One region of the Nocardioides asiaticus genome, then DNA from elsewhere that is predicted to be linked to it. Evidence: predicted binding sites of a transcription regulator. Region 1 holds the regulator's gene; each other region holds the start of a gene.
What was found. Region 1 encodes LexA, which represses DNA repair genes until DNA is damaged. Its sites were predicted from a motif close to TCGAACANNTGTTCGA; they were not measured.
Positions count from the first base shown of each region.

Region 2: a site for LexA is predicted at 1,728-1,743, ahead of ABLE53_RS04630 (HNH endonuclease signature motif containing protein). Genes of this name have one in related genera too.
Region 3: a site for LexA is predicted at 1,655-1,670, ahead of ABLE53_RS07395 (HNH endonuclease signature motif containing protein). Genes of this name have one in related genera too.
Region 4: a site for LexA is predicted at 1,842-1,857, ahead of ABLE53_RS23925 (DUF222 domain-containing protein). Genes of this name have one in related genera too.

Region 1 covers NZ_JBDZDM010000001.1:1,167,115-1,171,235, reverse strand. The annotation lists gene ABLE53_RS05685 (alkaline phosphatase D family protein) at 1-1,577, opposite strand, end outside; gene lexA (transcriptional repressor LexA) at 1,687-2,448, opposite strand; gene ABLE53_RS05675 (LysM peptidoglycan-binding domain-containing protein) at 2,709-3,068, shown strand; gene ABLE53_RS05670 (hypothetical protein) at 3,392-4,015, shown strand.
Region 2 covers NZ_JBDZDM010000001.1:943,864-947,984, reverse strand. The annotation lists gene ABLE53_RS04635 (Type 1 glutamine amidotransferase-like domain-containing protein) at 1-435, opposite strand, end outside; gene ABLE53_RS04630 (HNH endonuclease signature motif containing protein) at 487-1,716, opposite strand; gene ABLE53_RS04625 (hypothetical protein) at 1,853-2,182, shown strand; gene ABLE53_RS04620 (MmcQ/YjbR family DNA-binding protein) at 2,229-2,606, shown strand; gene ABLE53_RS04615 (class I adenylate-forming enzyme family protein) at 2,660-4,121, opposite strand, start outside.
Region 3 covers NZ_JBDZDM010000002.1:342,073-346,193, reverse strand. The annotation lists gene ABLE53_RS07405 (MFS transporter) at 1-972, opposite strand, end outside; gene ABLE53_RS07400 (MerR family transcriptional regulator) at 1,105-1,473, shown strand; gene ABLE53_RS07395 (HNH endonuclease signature motif containing protein) at 1,682-2,926, shown strand; gene ABLE53_RS07390 (amidohydrolase) at 2,958-4,121, opposite strand, start outside.
Region 4 covers NZ_JBDZDM010000008.1:132,944-137,064, reverse strand. The annotation lists gene ABLE53_RS23935 (GNAT family N-acetyltransferase) at 1-440, opposite strand, end outside; gene ABLE53_RS23930 (HNH endonuclease signature motif containing protein) at 460-687, opposite strand; gene ABLE53_RS23925 (DUF222 domain-containing protein) at 737-1,678, opposite strand; gene ABLE53_RS23920 (YdeI/OmpD-associated family protein) at 1,888-2,349, opposite strand; gene ribH (6,7-dimethyl-8-ribityllumazine synthase) at 2,400-2,882, opposite strand; gene ABLE53_RS23910 (bifunctional 3,4-dihydroxy-2-butanone-4-phosphate synthase/GTP cyclohydrolase II) at 2,879-4,121, opposite strand, start outside.

The DNA.
Region 1 (4,121 bases):
ACGTACCAGTCCATCTGCGCCCGCTGTCTGGTCACGTCGAGGATCGAGTAGCCGTGGTCGTCGAAGTCGAGGTAGCGCACGTGCCGGTTGGCACCCATGATGGCTGTCTCCACGGCCCGGCTCGTCGTGTGCGCCGGGGTGCCGGTGATGTCCTTGAGGTTGCTCGAGGTGACCGAGGTGCCGACGAACTCGACCCCGGCGGTGCCGCCCAGCGGATAGATCGCGGAGTCGTAGGGCAGGTCGCACGCCCACCCCGAGTGGATGTCGCCGGTGATGAAGACGACGTCCTCGATCCTGTGGGTGCGGATGTGGTCGAAGAGCTCGGTCCGGTCGGCGGTGTAGCCGTCCCACTGGTCGACGTTGTAGGCGACCCCGTTGTCGGGGAGCAGGCCGGTGACGTCGTTGACCGGACCGATCACGTCCTTCGGCAGCGCGGCGAACGTGACCGGAGCGATCATGACCGGGTTGCCGACCACCTTCCAGGTCGTGGGCGCGTTCCTGAGGCCGGACTTGAGCCAGCTCAGCTGGTCGGTGCCGGTGATCGTGCGGTCCGGGTCGTCGACGGCGGCCAGCCCGTCGGTCGTCTGGTCGACCTGCTTGGAGCGGTAGGAGCGCAGGTCGAGCATGCTCAGCTCGAGCACCGTGCCGAACCTGAAGCGCCGGTAGATCCGGTCGTTCAGGTGGCTCTGGTCGAGGGCGGCGGTCCCGTCGAGGCGCACCGGCATCCATTCGTCGTACGCCTTGTGGGCGTGGGTCTTGCGCGCCTTCCAGTCGTACTCGCCCGGGCTGTTGTTCTCCGCCCCGTTGCGCCACTGGTCGTTGGCGACCTCGTGGTCGTCCCAGGTGACGATCCACGGGAAGCGGGCGTGGAGATCGGCGAGGTCGGGGTCGCGCTTGTACTGCGCGTGCCGGATCCGGTAGTCGGCCAGGGTGTGGACCTCGTGGGCCGGCTGGTGCTTGCGGATGTCGATGTCGTCGGGCCCGTAGCCGTACTCGCCCGGGCCGTACTCGTAGAAGTAGTCGCCGAGGTGGACGATCGCGTGCAGGTCGGTGCGCTTCGCGAGGTGGCGGTACGCCGAGAACCAGCCGGCCTGCAGGTTGGCGCAGGACACGACGCCGAACCGGATCCGGCCGGGGGTCGCCGTCGGTGCGGGCGCGGTGCGGGTGCGGCCGACCCGGCTGTGCTGGCCGGCGTACGAGAAGCGGTAGTTGTACGCCGTCGCGGGCCTCAGCCCGGTGACGTCGAGCTTGACCGTGTGGTCGCGCCACGGGCCGGTCGTGAACGTGCCGTGCTTCACGACGGTCTTGAAGGTCGGCGAGGTGGAGACCTGCCAGCCGACCTTGACGTGCGGGCCCCTGCCCGAGCCCGGCCTGCTGGCGGCGGTCGGCGTCACCCGGGTCCAGATGACGACGGCGTGGGGGAGCGGGTCGCCAGAGGCGACGCCGTGCTGGAAGTGTCGGAGCGCGGCTGCGGCGTCGGCGTACGGCGCCGGGAGGACGGCCGCCCCGACGCCCGCCAGGCCCGCGCCGAGGCCGCCGGCGAGCAGGCGGCGGCGGTCGAGGGGAGTGTGGGTCACGCTCGGAGAACGACGCAGCCGCCGGCGCGTGACGCGCCGGCGGCTGTTGTTCACCCATCGTTGGTCGAGCCCGGACACGAAGTGGCCGGTGTCGAGACCAAGAGAGTCGTCAGAGGCTCCGCAGGACCGCGGTGACCTTGCCGAGGATGGTGGCGTGCGTGCCGTCGATCGGGTCGTAGGCCGGGTTGTGCGGCAGCAGCCAGACCTTGCCGTCCTTGCGCTGAAGGGTCTTGACCGTCGCCTCGCCGTCGATCATCGCGGCGACGATCTCGCCGTTCTCCGCCGTCGGCTGCTGGCGCACGACCACGAAGTCGCCGTCGCAGATCGCCGCGTCGACCATGGAGTCGCCGGAGACGTGCAGGAGGTAGAGCGTGCCGTCGCCGACGAGCTGCTTCGGCAGCGGGAAGACGTCCTCGACCCGCTCCTCGGCGAGGATCGGGCCGCCGGCGGCGATCCGGCCGACGACCGGGACGAGGGTCGCCTCCGGGTTGGCGTCGCCGATGCCGGTCTCGTCGTAGGCCGTCTCCTCGGCCGCCGAGATCGACTTGCGGGCCGCGAGGACCTCGGGCAGGAACACCTCGAGTGCCCGCGGCCGGTGCGGGTCGCGCTTGATGAAGCCCTTCTGCTCGAGCACCTTCAGCTGGTGGGCGACGCTGCTGGTGCTCGTCAGGCCCACCGCCGAGCCGATCTCGCGCATGCTCGGCGGGTAGCCCCGCTTCTCGATGCAGTCGCGCAGGTGAGCCAGGATGCGCTGCTGGCGCGGGGTCAGCCCGGTGGCGTCGGGCGGGCCGTCGGGAAGCTCGCTCACGGCGGTCGTGGACCGCTTGGCGGAGGTGGACGCCGGGGTCGGCTCCTTGGTCGGCTTGGTCATGTGCCCACGGTAGACCGGGCCGTTGCCGACTTCAAACATCTGTTCGAAGCGTGTCGCGATCTGTGGACAACGGGCGGTTCGAACATTTTTTCGGCCCGGGCCCTTGATCTCGTTCGAACAGGTGATCTACTCTCGATCACGTGTTCGATCGAATGCGTGATCGAACGGACGCGATCCGGCGCTCGTCCCGAACTGTCGGTGGCCGTCTGTAGACATCTCGTCGAGCGCACCAGCCACCCCACTTCCCCAGGAGACCGGCGATGACCACGACCACCCTCGACCAGTTCATGGCCCCGGCCCGGCCCGTGGATCGGGCGCCGCGGCGCGGCTCGAGCGTGCGGCTGACCCGCCGCGGCCGCGTGGTGGTGTTCCTCGTCGCCCTCGGTCTGCTGCTCGCGGCGGGGTTCCTCGGCGCCGGCCTCTCCGGCGCCGCCCAGGAGAAGGGCAACGCTGTCCCGACCCACACCGTCGTCGTCGAGCCCGGCGACACGCTCTGGGATCTCGCCTCCGACGCCGCCGACGGCGGCAGCGTCCGCGACATGGAGCAGCAGATCAAGGACCTCAACGGGCTCGACTCCGGCATGCTCGCCGCCGGCCAGTCGCTGCGCATCCCGAACTGACCACACCGCCGGGCTGCCTCCGTCGCCGCTCGGCCACAGACGGCCGTCAGCTGATTCGACCCCGGCTGGCGGCACCTACAGGGGAAGAGAAAGAGGGGCGGGGCGGGAGGACCAGCGTCCGACCGCCCCGCCCCGGCTTTGCAGACGTCATACGTCCCGCGGCGCGCAGTGTCCCCGTCCGTATGACGTTGTTCCTACGTCATACGGGCGGCCACCGCACCGCGAGCCATGCGTCGTCCACACCAGGGGCTCGCGTCGCTGCCCTCCACAGACCGGGTCGACGCAGGCGCGGGCGGTCGGTGGAGTCTTCGATCGTCGTACGCATGACCAAGCCACTCAGCACGCAGAAGCAGGTCGAGCTCGAGCTCGGGATGCTCAAGGAGCGACAGTCGTACGTCGTGTCGCGGCCCCAGCTCTATGCCGCCGGTGTGACTCGCGGCGAGATTCGGCATCACGTGCGGATGGGTCGCTGGCAGCTCATCGGCGACCAGAGCGTGTGCCTCCACAACGGTCCGATCTCCTGGGAGGGCCATTGCTGGGCGGCTGTGTTCCAGGGCGGGCCGCGGGCCTGCCTCGATGGGGCGGCTGCGCTGATCGCCAGCGGCCTGGAGCGGTACGACGAGGAGCGGATCCGTGTCTCGGTGCCGCGCGGCACACGGATCCGGCGTACGCCGCTCTACGACATCCGGCAGACACGCCGCTGGTCGGCCGACGACGTCGTGGAGATCGGGATACCTCGCACCAGACCCGCCATCGCGGCCGTGCGGGCAGCGCTGTGGGCACGGAGCGATCGGCAGGCGGCGTACGTCGTGAGCATCGCCGTCCAACAGGGACTCACCCGGCCCGAGGACATCGGCCGCGAGCTCCTGCGGGTCCGACGCGACAAGCGCCGCTTGTTCCTCCACGTCGTCGTCGGCGACCTGCTCGGTGGTGCTCGGGCCGCGTGACCGGCGAGGGCGCCGGGTCGCGGGACGTCATACGCGCCGCGCGGGCGCAGGTCCCCATCCGTATGACGCTGCATGCCGCGGAAGAGAGAGAGGGGCGGGCCGCCAG
Region 2 (4,121 bases), 220 kb from region 1:
GGGCAGGTCGCCGAGTAGGTCGGCTACGCGCTCGTCGAAGCGCTTGCTGAAGATCATCGACCCCGCGCTCGTGCCGACGTAGACCTTCTCCTCCAGGAGCTCGCGGAACAGGTCGGCGAAGCCGTTGCGGACGATGCTCATCGCCAGGTGGAACTGGTTGCCGCCGGTGACCCACAGGACGTCGGCGCCCCGGAGCCGCTCGGCCACCAGGTCCCGCGGCGGGCCGTTGAGGTCGAGCAGGTCCAGCGCGGACCAGCCGAGGTCGCGGAGCTCGACGAGAGAGTCGACCAGCCACCCGTGCTCGCCCGGCTGGCCGAGCGAGGCGGTGAGCACGGCGGCGACCTTCACCTCGGCGTACGGCTTCCCGAGCAGGTCCGCCAAGGCGCCCTCGAGGTGGTCGTTGGCGAGCCCGGCGGAGGTCAGCAGCATGCGCATGGCGCCGATTCTGCCGACACCCACCGACAACGGGTCGGAGCCGCGGGGCTCTCACGTCCTCCTGTGGAATCTGATGCTGCCGTCGGGGTGTCGGGTCGGCGCGTAAGCCGGGTTGTGGGCGAGTCGGTGGTGGTGTCGGCAGAAGAGGACGGCGTTGCTCAAGTCGGACAGGCCGCCCAGTGCCCAGGGGTGGAGGTGGTGGGCGTCGGTCCAGGGGGCGGGGACCTCGCAGCCCTCGACCGCGCAGGTCGGGTATCTGATCCGGAGGGCTTTGCGTTGGGCGGGGGTGAAGAGCCGGGTTTTGCGGCCGAGGTCCAATACCTCGCTGTGGGTGTCGAGGACGGCGGGGATGATGCCGGCGGTGCAGGCGAGTCGGCGGGCCTCGGCGGCGGAGATCTCGCCGTCGCTGCCGATGGATGCCGAACCCAGCTCGCTGTTGAGCTGGTCGACCGGGATTGTGACGATGAGGGTGGTGGCGTCGCCGCCGTGGTGGGGCAGGGTGTCGGGGTCGATCCGTTCGAGGAGCTGCCCGAACGCGTGGCCGAGGAGCCGGTCGTAGGGGATCGTCTTGCCGCGTTCGGCGAGCTGGGCGAGTCGGGGTTGGGTGAAGGCGTCGAGGTAGGTCCTCAACCGGACCCCGGTCGCCCTGGGCAGCCGGGCTCGCAGGAACATCGTCCCGTCGCCGGGGTCGGTGATGGTCAGGGAGGTCCGCCGGTTGGCCCTCTCCTCCTCGGCGAGCAGTCTCTTGCCGAGGACCTCCTCGGCGCGTTGGGGGTCGAGGACCTCGAGCAGGTGGGCCCCGACCGTGCGGAGTCGGGCCGGGTCGAGCCGTGCTGCCTCGTCGACCATCACCGCCTCCGCCTTCGACACCTCGCCGGGGGCGAGGTCGTCGGGCAGCGCGTCGAGCGCGCGAGCGATCACCCTCGCCTGCTCGACCGAGACGGTGCCCTCGGCCAGCGCGGCGGCCAGCACCTCGTAGCGGTCCAGCGCGCGGGCGAGCTTGAGGTCGGCGCGAGCGGCGCGGTGGTCGGCGCGCAGGGCGTCGGCCCACCAGGCGCCCACATCTCGGGCGCCGGTGGATGCGGCGACCGGTCCGGCCGACGCCATGAGCCGCAGCCGGAGGGCGGTGGTCTGGGCCTCGAGGGCGGCCAGCTCCCGCAGTGTCGCCTCGACCTCGTCGGGGCGCGGGAACAGTCCGGTGAGGTGGGCGGCGCGGGCGATCTCGCGGCGGGCGTGTCGCACCGAGGCGAGCACCGCCGGCACCGGCGTCAGCTCGGCCATGACACACCTCCTCGAACACGAGACCGGTTTCGATCTGGTGTTCCCAAAGCTAGCGCCAGCCACCGACAATCCCCGGTCGCGCGAGTGAGCAAGCACGATCAAGACGCGCTGAAGGCGCGAGCGGGATACTGACTGCATGGCCACGTGGACGGACGTGGAGCGGATCGCGAGCACGCTCGCCGGTGCGAGGGCGGGCCTGGCCCACGAGGGCTCGCCGACGTACGACATCGGGCGACACCCCTTCGCACGCCTGCGCTGGGACGACGACGGCCGGGAGATCCTGCAGTTCTGGACCATGGACCTCGCCACGCAGGAGATGCTCGCGGGCCGGACCGACACCTTCGCCAGGATCGACACCTTCAAGGTGAAGGTGTCCGTGTGGGCCTGGCTGGACCGGCTCGACGAACAGGAGCTGACCGAGATCCTCACCGACTCCTGGCTGGCCCGCCGCGGGGTGCGCGGTTGAAACAGGCGCGTGGGAACTGTCCGCCCCGTGTGGCAGATTGCTGATCATGCCCGAGCGTCCGCCGGTTCCGCCCGAGATGGTCCGCCGCATCGCCGACCTGGTCGCCCACCTCCCGGATCTGCTCGAGGAGGACGCCTGGGTCGGCGTGCGGTGGCGGGTCGGCCCCGCGACGGTCGCCCACGTCTTCGGGGGAGAGGACCAGCTGTTCCGGATCACGTTCCGCGCCGAGCCCGACGAGGTGATGGCGTTCGAGCACCTCGGCGCGCCGTACTTCCGGGCCGGTTGGGGCGCCAACGTCGTCGGCATGCTTCTCGACGAGGACACCGACTGGGAGGAGGTGGGCGAGCTGGTCACCGACTCCTATTGCCTGCAGGCGCCCCAGAAGCTGGTCGCGCGGGTCAGCCGCCCCGGGCTGGCTGGCTGAGATCGCGCGACCTGGGCCGGGGATCGCGGCGGAGTCCCACCGACGGGCCGTGGTCAGTCGGACGCGTCACCGACGAGGCGGTACTTCTGGATCTTGCCCGTCGTCGTCTTCGGCAGATTCTCGGCAGAGACGAAGAGCATCCGCCGAGGCACCTTGAACCCGGCCAGGTGGCGGCGGCAGTGGCGGACCAGCTCGTCCTCGTCGACCGAGGCCTCCTCAGCGCGTACGACCCATGCCCATCCCACCTCGCCGAGCCGTGCATCGGGCATGCCGGCGACGTACGCCTGCTCGACGGCGGGGTGGGCGGTGATGACGTGTTCGACCTCGGTCGGCGCGACCAGCTCGCCGCCGACCTTGAAGAGCTCTCCGCTGCGGCCGCTCAGCTCCAGATAGCCGTCGGCGCGCACTCGCCCCAGGTCACCGGTGCGCAGCCAGCCCTCGGCGTCGATCATCGCGGCGGTGCGCTCGGGGTCGCCGAAGTACTCCCGGGTGACGATCGGGCCGCGCACCGACAGCTCGCCCTCGGTGCCCTCGGGGAGGACTGCGCCGGTGAACGGGTCGACCGTGCGGTACGCCGCCAGTGCGCCGTCCATGCCGGGCAGGGCGGCGCTCCCGCCGAGCTTCATCCGGCCGACGGTCGCCGAGACGACCTCGAGAGGGTCGCCGGGCAGGGTCAGCGCCGTGGCGGCCGACACCTCCGTCTGGCCGTAGCCGGTGAAGACCTGCCGCGGCCCGAGGACCTTCTCGATCTGCTGCCACAGCCGCACCGGCGCGGCCGCAGCCGCCGAGAACACGGACTCCAGGCTGGCGGTGTCGTAGTCGCGCCGCATCGCCTCCTCCACGACGGCGATCGACATCGTCGGTACGAAGAGCACCTCGTGGATGTTGTGCTGCTGGATCGTCGTCAGCATGCTGCGCGGGTTGAACACCGCGTGCGGGGCGATCGCGCCGCCGGCGTACATCGCTGCGACCATGCCCTCCACGTAGCCGAACACGTGGTACATCGGCAGCGAGAAGGCGATCCGCCAGCCGTCGTCGAATCCGCGGTGGTACGCCGATCCGTAGCCGCTCCGCAGCACCATGTCGTGGGTCAGCACCGCACCGAGCGGATGCCCGGAGGTGCCGGAGGTGAAGACGACGTCGCACGGCGAGTCCGGGTCGATGCCGTCCTCCAGCGCGCGTACGGTTCCCTCTCCGGCGTGCCGGCCCAGCTCGACCAGGCCGGCGAGATCCAGGGCACCGGGTCGGGCGCCGGTGCCCACCAGGACGACCCGGCGCAGATGCGGGACCGTCGCCGAAGCGAGGTCGGCGCCCGCCTCCCAGCCGGGGCAGATCTCGTCGAGGGACGCCAGGTGGTCGACCCCGATGACGGCGTCGATCGTGACCAGGACCTCCGCGCGGCTGGTGTTGAGGACGGTCGCGAGCTCGTCGGCCCGGTAACCGAAGTTGATCGGCACCGCGGTCGCGCCCAGCCGCGCGATCGCGAGCTTGACGGCGACGAACTCCGGCCGGTTG
Region 3 (4,121 bases), on a different contig from region 1:
GTTGAAGGCACCCACATTGACGGCCAGCGCCAGCGTCGGGGCGTCGCTGGCGTAGCGGAGAACAAGAGCCTGCAACGGGGCAATGGTGGCGGTCGACACTAGCCCCAGGACCATCACGAGGACGGCGATGAGGGCTTGATGCACGGCCGCGAGCGGGAACAGCCCAAGTGTGATGGCAAGGACCAGGAATACGCCCGTCAGGGTGCGCCCCAGGGAGAGGTCCGCCAGCCGTCCGGCCGCGAGGTTTCCGATGAAGCCACCGACTCCGTAGGCGAGTAGGAGCGGGGGGACGTAGGTCGACGAGATGCCCGAGACTTTGGTGAGGAGCGGGACCAGATAGGTGAACACGGTGCTGACACCGGCGAATCCGACCACAGTGGTCAGCACCGCCATGAGGACAGCGCGGCGCGTGAGGGCTCGAATCTCGTTGACCACCCCGGTGCCGGGATGGGACGGGCGAGGCATCGTGGAAGCCAGCAGGGCGAAGCCCATCAGGGCGAGCAGCGCAATCACCAGGAAAGGTCGTCGCCAGCTTGTGTCGCCGCCGAGCAGAGCTCCCAATGGGACGCCGAGAACGGTCGCGATGGTGAGCCCTGAGCTGACGATCGCGATCGCTCGGCCGGTCTGTTCTGCTCCCAGGGCCGCGATAGCCGTCGTCAGCGCGATCGCGAACAGCGTGGCCTGACTACAGGCCGAAAGCACCCGCCCGACGATCACCCACGCGAACGTCGGCGCGAGAGCAGTCAGCACGATGCCGGCGACGAACAGGGCCGCGAGCGACAGCGCGACCCCTTTGCGTGGCAACCGCGCAGTCAGCACCGTGACTGCGGGCCCACCGATGGCCACGCCCATGGCGTAGGCGGTGACGGCTTGGCCGGCTGTTGCGACCGAGACGGAGAGACTCTGTGCCAGCTGCGGCAGTACGCCCGCGACCAGATACTCGGCTGTGCCCGTGCAGAAGACGAGCACCACGAAGGCAGTCAGCGCCAACCGTGGACGGCCTGGATCAACGAGCGGAAGAGAGCTAGTGCGATCGGTGTTCACGCTTTCAGGCTCGACGTTGACATTGGTGAGAAGGCAAGCGCTGGGACGTGAGGACGAGGGATGCGGATGCGGATATCGGAGGCGAGCGCGAAAGCGGGCGTGAGTGCGCGGTTGTTGCGCTATTACGAGGAGCAGGGGCTGCTCGCGCCGTCGCGTGATGCCTCGGGCTACCGCCGATACAGCATGGCGGACCTGGATGCCGCCCGGCACGTACGCCAGTTGCTCGATGCCGGACTGAGCACCGCCACGATCCGGCAGGTACTGCCGTGCCTGGTCGAAAGAGCCGGACGACTCACCCCGATCTGCTCAGACCTGATCGCCCAGCTCGAAGAAGAGCAGCAACGCATCGAGAGCTCGATCAGTGCGCTCACCGAGTCGCGGGATGCCATCGCGAGTGTCATCGCTGCCGCGGATCCCGCAATGCGCTGAACCCCTCATGGCGTACCTAGCGCCGCGCGCGTCACCATCATGGTCCTCGTGCACGGGTGCAAGGAGGATCCGGGTCCGCCGGCGTGCTTGGGCCCATGCCCGCCGGCCGGCTGGGCCGGTGTGGACGGCCGGACCGGAACTGTCGGTGGTCGCGGCTAGCTTTGGGAACACCAGATCGAAACCGGTCTCGTGTTCGAGGAGGTGTGTCATGACCGAGCTGACGCCGGTGCCGGCGGTGCTCGCCTCGGTGCGACACGCCCGCCGCGAGATCGCCCGCGCCGCCCACCTCACCGGACTGTTCCCGCGCCCCGACGAGGTCGAGGCGACACTGCGGGAGCTGGCCGCCCTCGAGGCCCAGACCACCGCCCTCCGGCTGCGGCTCATGGCGTCGGCCGGACCGGTCGCCGCATCCACCGGCGCCCGAGATGTGGGCGCCTGGTGGGCCGACGCCCTGCGCGCCGACCACCGCGCCGCTCGCGCCGACCTCAAGCTCGCCCGCGCGCTGGACCGCTACGAGGTGCTGGCCGCCGCGCTGGCCGAGGGCACCGTCTCGGTCGAGCAGGCGAGGGTGATCGCTCGCGCGCTCGACGCGCTGCCCGACGACCTCGCCCCCGGCGAGGTGTCGAAGGCGGAGGCGGTGATGGTCGACGAAGCAGCACGGCTCGACCCGGCCCGACTCCGCACGGTCGGCGCCCACCTGCTCGAGGTCCTCGACCCCCACCGCGCCGAGACCGAGCTCGGCAAGAGACTGCTCGCCGAGGAAGAGAGAGCCCACCGGCGGACCTCCCTGACCATCACCGACCCCGGCGACGGAACGATGTTCCTGCGAGCCCGGCTGCCCAGGGCGACCGGGGTCCGGTTGAAGACCTACCTCGACGCCTTCACCCAACCCCGACTCGCCCAGCTCGCCGAACGCGGCAAGACCGTCCCCTACGACCGGCTCCTCGGCACCGCGTTCGGGCAGCTCCTCGAGCGGATCGACCCCGACACCCTGCCCCACCACGGCGGCGACGCCACCACCCTCATCGTCACCATCGACGTCAACCAGCTCAACAAGGAGCTCGGCACCGCCACCATCGGCACCGGCCACGGCCCCGATGGCGGCGAGATCTCCGCCGCCGAGGCCCGCCGACTCGCCTGCACCGCCGGCATCATCCCCGCCGTCCTCGACACCCACTCCGAGGTGCTGGACCTCGGCCGCAAGACCCGACTGTTCACCCCCGCCCAACGCAAAGCACTCCGGATCAGATACCCGACCTGCGCGGTCGACGGCTGCGAGGTCCCCGCCCCCTGGACCGACGCCCACCACCTCCACCCCTGGGCCGGCGGCGGCCTGTCCGACTTGAGCAACGCCGTCCTCTTCTGCCGCCACCACCACCGACTCGCCCACAACCCGGCTTACACCCTGACGAGACACCCCGACGGCAGCATCAGATTCCACCGACGGACGTGAGAGCCGACCGGAGTGCGGACCGGCGTACGGCTCAGGCGCGGTGGACGACCCGGCCGCCGACGACGGTGAGCGCGACGGAGCCGGAGGTGCCCATCGTGCGGAGCTCGTCGAGGCTGCAGGAGAGCGGGTCGCGGTCAAGGACCACCAGGTCGCCGAGGGAGCCGACGTCGACGGTGCCGGCGCCGTCGACGGAGGCGGCGAGGGCCTCGCGCGGCGTGATCGCCTGCTCGGGGTGCCAGGGGTCGCGGTCGTCGGCGGTGCGGTGTACGGCGGCGGAGACGGCCAACCACGGATCCAGCGGCGCGACGGGGGCGTCCGACCCGAGCGCCAGGGTGACGCCCGCATCGAGCATCCACCGGAATGCGAAGCACCGCTCCCCCTGGCCGGGCCACACCCGCTCGCTGACGTCGCGGTCGTCGAGCAGGTGTGCCGGCTGGACCGACGCGCGCAGACCGAGGCGGGCGAGCTCCTTGACGTCCTCGTGACGGATGAGCTGGGCGTGCTCGATGCTGCCGCGGGCGCCGGCCGCGGCGTACGCCGCCAGCGCCTCGCCGACGGCCCGGTCCCCGATCGCGTGGGTCGCCACCTCGAGCCCGGCGCCGGTCGCGCGTGCGAGCAGGTCGTGCAGCTCGTCGGGGGACTGGTTGGGCGCTCCGTAGGAGGGCGCGCCGTCGGGGCCGGGCTCGGCGTACGCCTCACAGCACCATGCCGTCCGCGTGCCGAGCGAGCCGTCGCTGATGATCTTGAGCGGCCCGACGGTGAGCCGACCGCCCGACTCCACGTCGGGCACCGGGTCGCCGGTGCGGAGGCCGGCGGCGACCACGGCATCGAGCCCGTCGGCGTACGTCGCCGCGCGGATCCGCAGCAGGTCGCAGCCCTCGGCCCAGCGGGCCGACCAGGCGTCGTAGGTCGCCCGGAACTCGAAGTCGACCATCCCGACGACGCCGAGGGCGGCGGTGCGCTCGAGCATGGCGCGGTACGCCGCCGGGGAGCTCCCGCTCCGCCCGACGAGGTCGTCGAGGTGCGGGTAGGCGGCGTACCACTCGTTCTCGCTCACCACCTCGTCGCGCAGCGGGAGGCCGAGCGCCGACAGGGCCGCGGTGTTGAGCCAGCCGTGGTGGAAGTCGTGGTTGATGAGGACGACCGGGGTGTCGCCGGTGACCGCGTCGAGCTCGGCCACCGTGGCCGGCCGCTG
Region 4 (4,121 bases), on a different contig from region 1:
TTCGCACCCTCGTGCCGCGCGTAGTCGACGGCCGCGTCGAGCAGCACACGGGTGAGGCCGCGTCCGCGGGCCGCCCGCGGGACGAAGAAGCACAGCACGGTCCAGGTCGGTGACTCCGGAGGCGTCGCACGCGGCATCGTCCGCGACCGCGCCAACCGGGCGTATGACTCGCGGGGCGCCACCGAGCACCAGCCGACGAGCTCCGCACCGTCGTAGGCGAGCACGCCGACCGGCGTACCCCTCCCGACCAGGTCGCGCAGGACTGCCTCGCGCTCGCCGGCGTCGACGTGCCGTCGACCGGTGACCCGGTAGGGCGTGCAGAAGCAGTAGTGCGGGCCACCGCGGGCTGTGAACAGCTGGACGAGGTCCGGCCAGGTCTCGGTGGTGACCGGGCGGACGGTCGTGGTCCCGGAGACATGTGAGCGCAGCTCATCCCCCACCCGGCGAGCGTAGCGCTGCTCACGTCCGCAGGATGATGCGGTAGCGGCCGTCGGGTCGCCGCTCGGCCTGGTAGCGAGGGTCGTGGATGCGCTGATGGTGGTAGCGGCAGAACAAGATCCCGTTCTCGATCGAGGTCGCGCCGCCCTCGGACCAGGTTTCGAGGTGGTGTACGTCGGCCCAGGTGCCGAGCACGTCGCACCCCTCCGCGCGGCAGGTGCGGTCACGGAGCCGGATCGCCTTTCGCATCACCGGCGTGTGGAGCCGCGCCTTGCGGCCGACGTCGAGGATCTCGCTCTCACCGCCGAGGACGACCGGGATGATCCCGGCCTCGCAGGCCAGCCGGCGGGCCTCGGCCGCGGTCAGGGCGTCGCCCCCCGAGCCCGAGGGAGGCGGTGGCGAGCTCGGCACGCAGCTGGTCGAGCGTCATCATCACGAAGAGGGTGGTCGCATCGCCGCCGTGGTGTGGCAGGAGGTCGACGTCGAGCCGCTCGAGCAGGTCACGGAGCGCCTGGCCGAGCAGCCGGTCGTACGGCGCACGCCGGCCGTCGGCCTCGAGCGCCTGCTTGCGGGGCTGGGCGAAGGCCTCCAGGCAGGTGCGCAGGCGGACACCGACCGCGTCGGGCACCGTCGCGCTGATCCGCGTCGTGCCGTCGCCCTGCGGCCTGATCGTGAGCGACGTACGCCGCGCGGCGTCCTGCTCCTCCTGGGCCAGCAGGAGCGCCTCCGCAGCCTCGCCGTCATCCTGACCGACCACGGCCTGGAGGCGTCGGCCGAGCACGGCCAGCCGCCGCGGGTCGAGACTCTTCGCCTCGGCCACCATCAGCTCCTCCGCCTCGACCCGCTGGGCGGTCGTGAGCGTGTCGGCCACCCGGTCGAGTGCGGAGGCGATGACCCGCGCCTGCTCGAGGCTGACCCTCCCCTCGGCGAGCGCCTCGGACAGCAGCAGCCAGCGCTCGAGGGCCTCCGCGAGGCGACCGTCGCTGCGGGCCGCTCGCCCGTCCACGGGCAGCGACGCCGCCAGCCAGCCGGCGACGTCGCGAGCTCCGTCGCGCTCCGCGAGATCACCCGCCGAGGCCATCACCCGCAGCCGCAGCGCCGCCAGCTCCGCCTCCGCGGCCACCAGCTCGCGCAGCACCTCTGCCTTCTCCCCGGTACGCAGATAGACCGGCTGCGCGTCGCGGACCCCGGCCAGCGCCGCACGCACCGCGTGCACAGCCTCGATAAGCGCAGCGGCCACGACACACCTCCTGACGCATGGAGAAGCAGACTCGACATGCGACGTACGGAGGCCCGCGCCCGCGCGGACTATTGCAAAACCGATCCGTCTCGGTCGGGGCTTCGACGGCTGCTCGCCTGCTCAGCGCATCAGGCCGACACCTCACCCGACAACCTTAGACTAATCGTACTCGTGTTCGATTCGATACGCAATCGGTTCTCCACCAGAACTCAGGAGCGCGTGCGACCTTCGCGGATCATCTCGAGCGCCTGGGCGACGCGGCGATCCCTGGTCTCGTCCTTCTTCGCCTCCGCCACCCAGCGGGCGAACTCCTTGCGGTGGGTGAACGCCAGCCCGTCGTACGCCGCCTTGGCCGGCGGGTCCGCCGCCAGGGCCGCGGCGAGCGCGGGCGGGACCTCGACCTCACGAGGCGCCTGGTCGAGGGCGAGGGACACCTCGACGGTCTCGCCGGCCTCGACGCCGACCTCAGCGCGAACCGCCTTGTTCAGCCCCATCAGGAACTCCCCGCCCATCCGGGCGACCCGCAGCCGCACGGCGTGGCCGTTGATGGCGGCCACGACGGGGAACGTCTTCGCGCCTTCGCCGACCGTCGCCACCTGGTCGTCGTCGAGCACCACCGCGGCCGCGGGGCCGCGCTTCTGCAGCGTCGTCGTGAACGTGGTCGTCCCCATGGGCCGCAACGTAGCGGCGCGGGCATGCGCCCGCCACCGCATTCACGGCGTCAGTAAGGCCGGGAGGCCCGTCTCAGTGCGACGGCGGTGGCGAGCGCGGCCGCGGCGGCCTCGTAGCCCTTGTCCTCGTGCGATCCCTCGAGCCCGGCCCGGTCGAGCGCCTGCTGCTCGTCGTCACAGGTGAGTACGCCGAAGCCGACGGGGGTGAGGTGGTCGAGCGCGACCCGGTTGAGGCCGTCGGTGGCCGCGCGGCAGACGTAGTCGAAGTGCGGCGTGCCGCCGCGGATGACGACACCGAGGGCCACGATCGCGTCGTACCCGCCCTTCGCCAGCGTCGCCGCAGCGACCGGGAGCTCGAACGTGCCCGGTACGCGGACCACGACGGGCTCCTCGACCTTGTGGTCGTCGAACGCCCGCCGGGCGCCGGCGAGCAGGCCGTCCATGACCTGCTCGTGCCAGCTCGCGGCCACCACCGCGACGCGGAGGTCGTGGCAGTCGGCGGGCTCGGGCTTCGGGGCTCCGGATCCGCTCACTGGTCAGCTCCTTCGGTGAGGTCGGCAATCGCCAGGTCGGGCAGGACGTGGCCCATCCGATCACGCTTGGTGAGCAGGTAGGCGAGGTTGTGGTCGTTCGGCCGCGGGGTGAGCGGGACCCGCTCGGCGACGGGTACGCCGTAGTCCTCGAGGTGCTCGACCTTCTCCGGGTTGTTGGTGAGGAGCCGGACCGAGGCGACCCTGAGGTCGCGCAGGATCTGGCTCGCCGCGCCGTAGTGGCGGGCGTCGGCGGGCAGCCCGAGGTCGAGGTTGGCGTCGACCGTGTCGCGGCCGCCGTCCTGCAGCTGGTAGGCCTGCAGCTTCGCGACCAGCCCGATCCCGCGGCCCTCGTGGCCGCGCAGGTAGACGACGATCCCGCGGCCCTCCTTCACGATCCGCTCCATCGCCTCGTCCAGCTGCGGGCCGCAGTCGCAGCGCCGGCTGCCGAAGACGTCGCCCGTGAGGCACTCGCTGTGCACCCGGGTGAGCACGCCCTCGCCGCCGGAGACGTCCCCGTGGACCAGGGCGACGTGCTCCGAGGCGTCGTCGGCGAGCGTGTAGCCGTACGCCGTGAAGTCGCCGTACGCCGTGGGGAGGCGGGTCTCGGCGCGCCGCTCGACGAGCACCTCGGTGCGACGCCGGTAGCGGACGAGGTCCTCGATGGAGATCATCGCCAGTCCGTGCTCGTCGGCGAACTCCCGCAGCTCGGGCGCGCGCTTCATGGTGCCGTCGTCGTTGACGATCTCGACGAGGACGCCGGCCGGGGTGAGCCCGGCCAGCCGGGCCAGGTCGACGGCGGCCTCGGTGTGGCCGCGGCGTACGAGCACCCCGCCCTCGCGGTAGCGCAGCGGGAAGACGTGGCCCGGTCGGGTCAGCTCCCACGGCTCGGTGGCGCTGTCGGCGAGGGTCCGGGCGGTGTGGGCGCGGTCGGCGGCGGAGATGCCGGTGGTCACGCCGTCGCGCGCGTCCACGCTCACGGTGTAGGCGGTGCGGAGCTTGTCCCGGTTGTGGGGAGTCATCAGCGGGATCTCGAGCCGGTCGAGCATGTCGCCCGGCATCGGCACGCAGATGACGCCGCTGGAGTGGCGGATGGTGAAGGCCATCAGCTCCGGCGTGGCCCTCGCGGCGGCGAAGATGAGGTCGCCCTCGTTCTCACGGCCCTCGTCGTCGACCACCACGACCGCCTTCCCGGCCGCGACGTCGGCGATCGCCCGCTCGACGCTGTCGAGCTTCACTCCC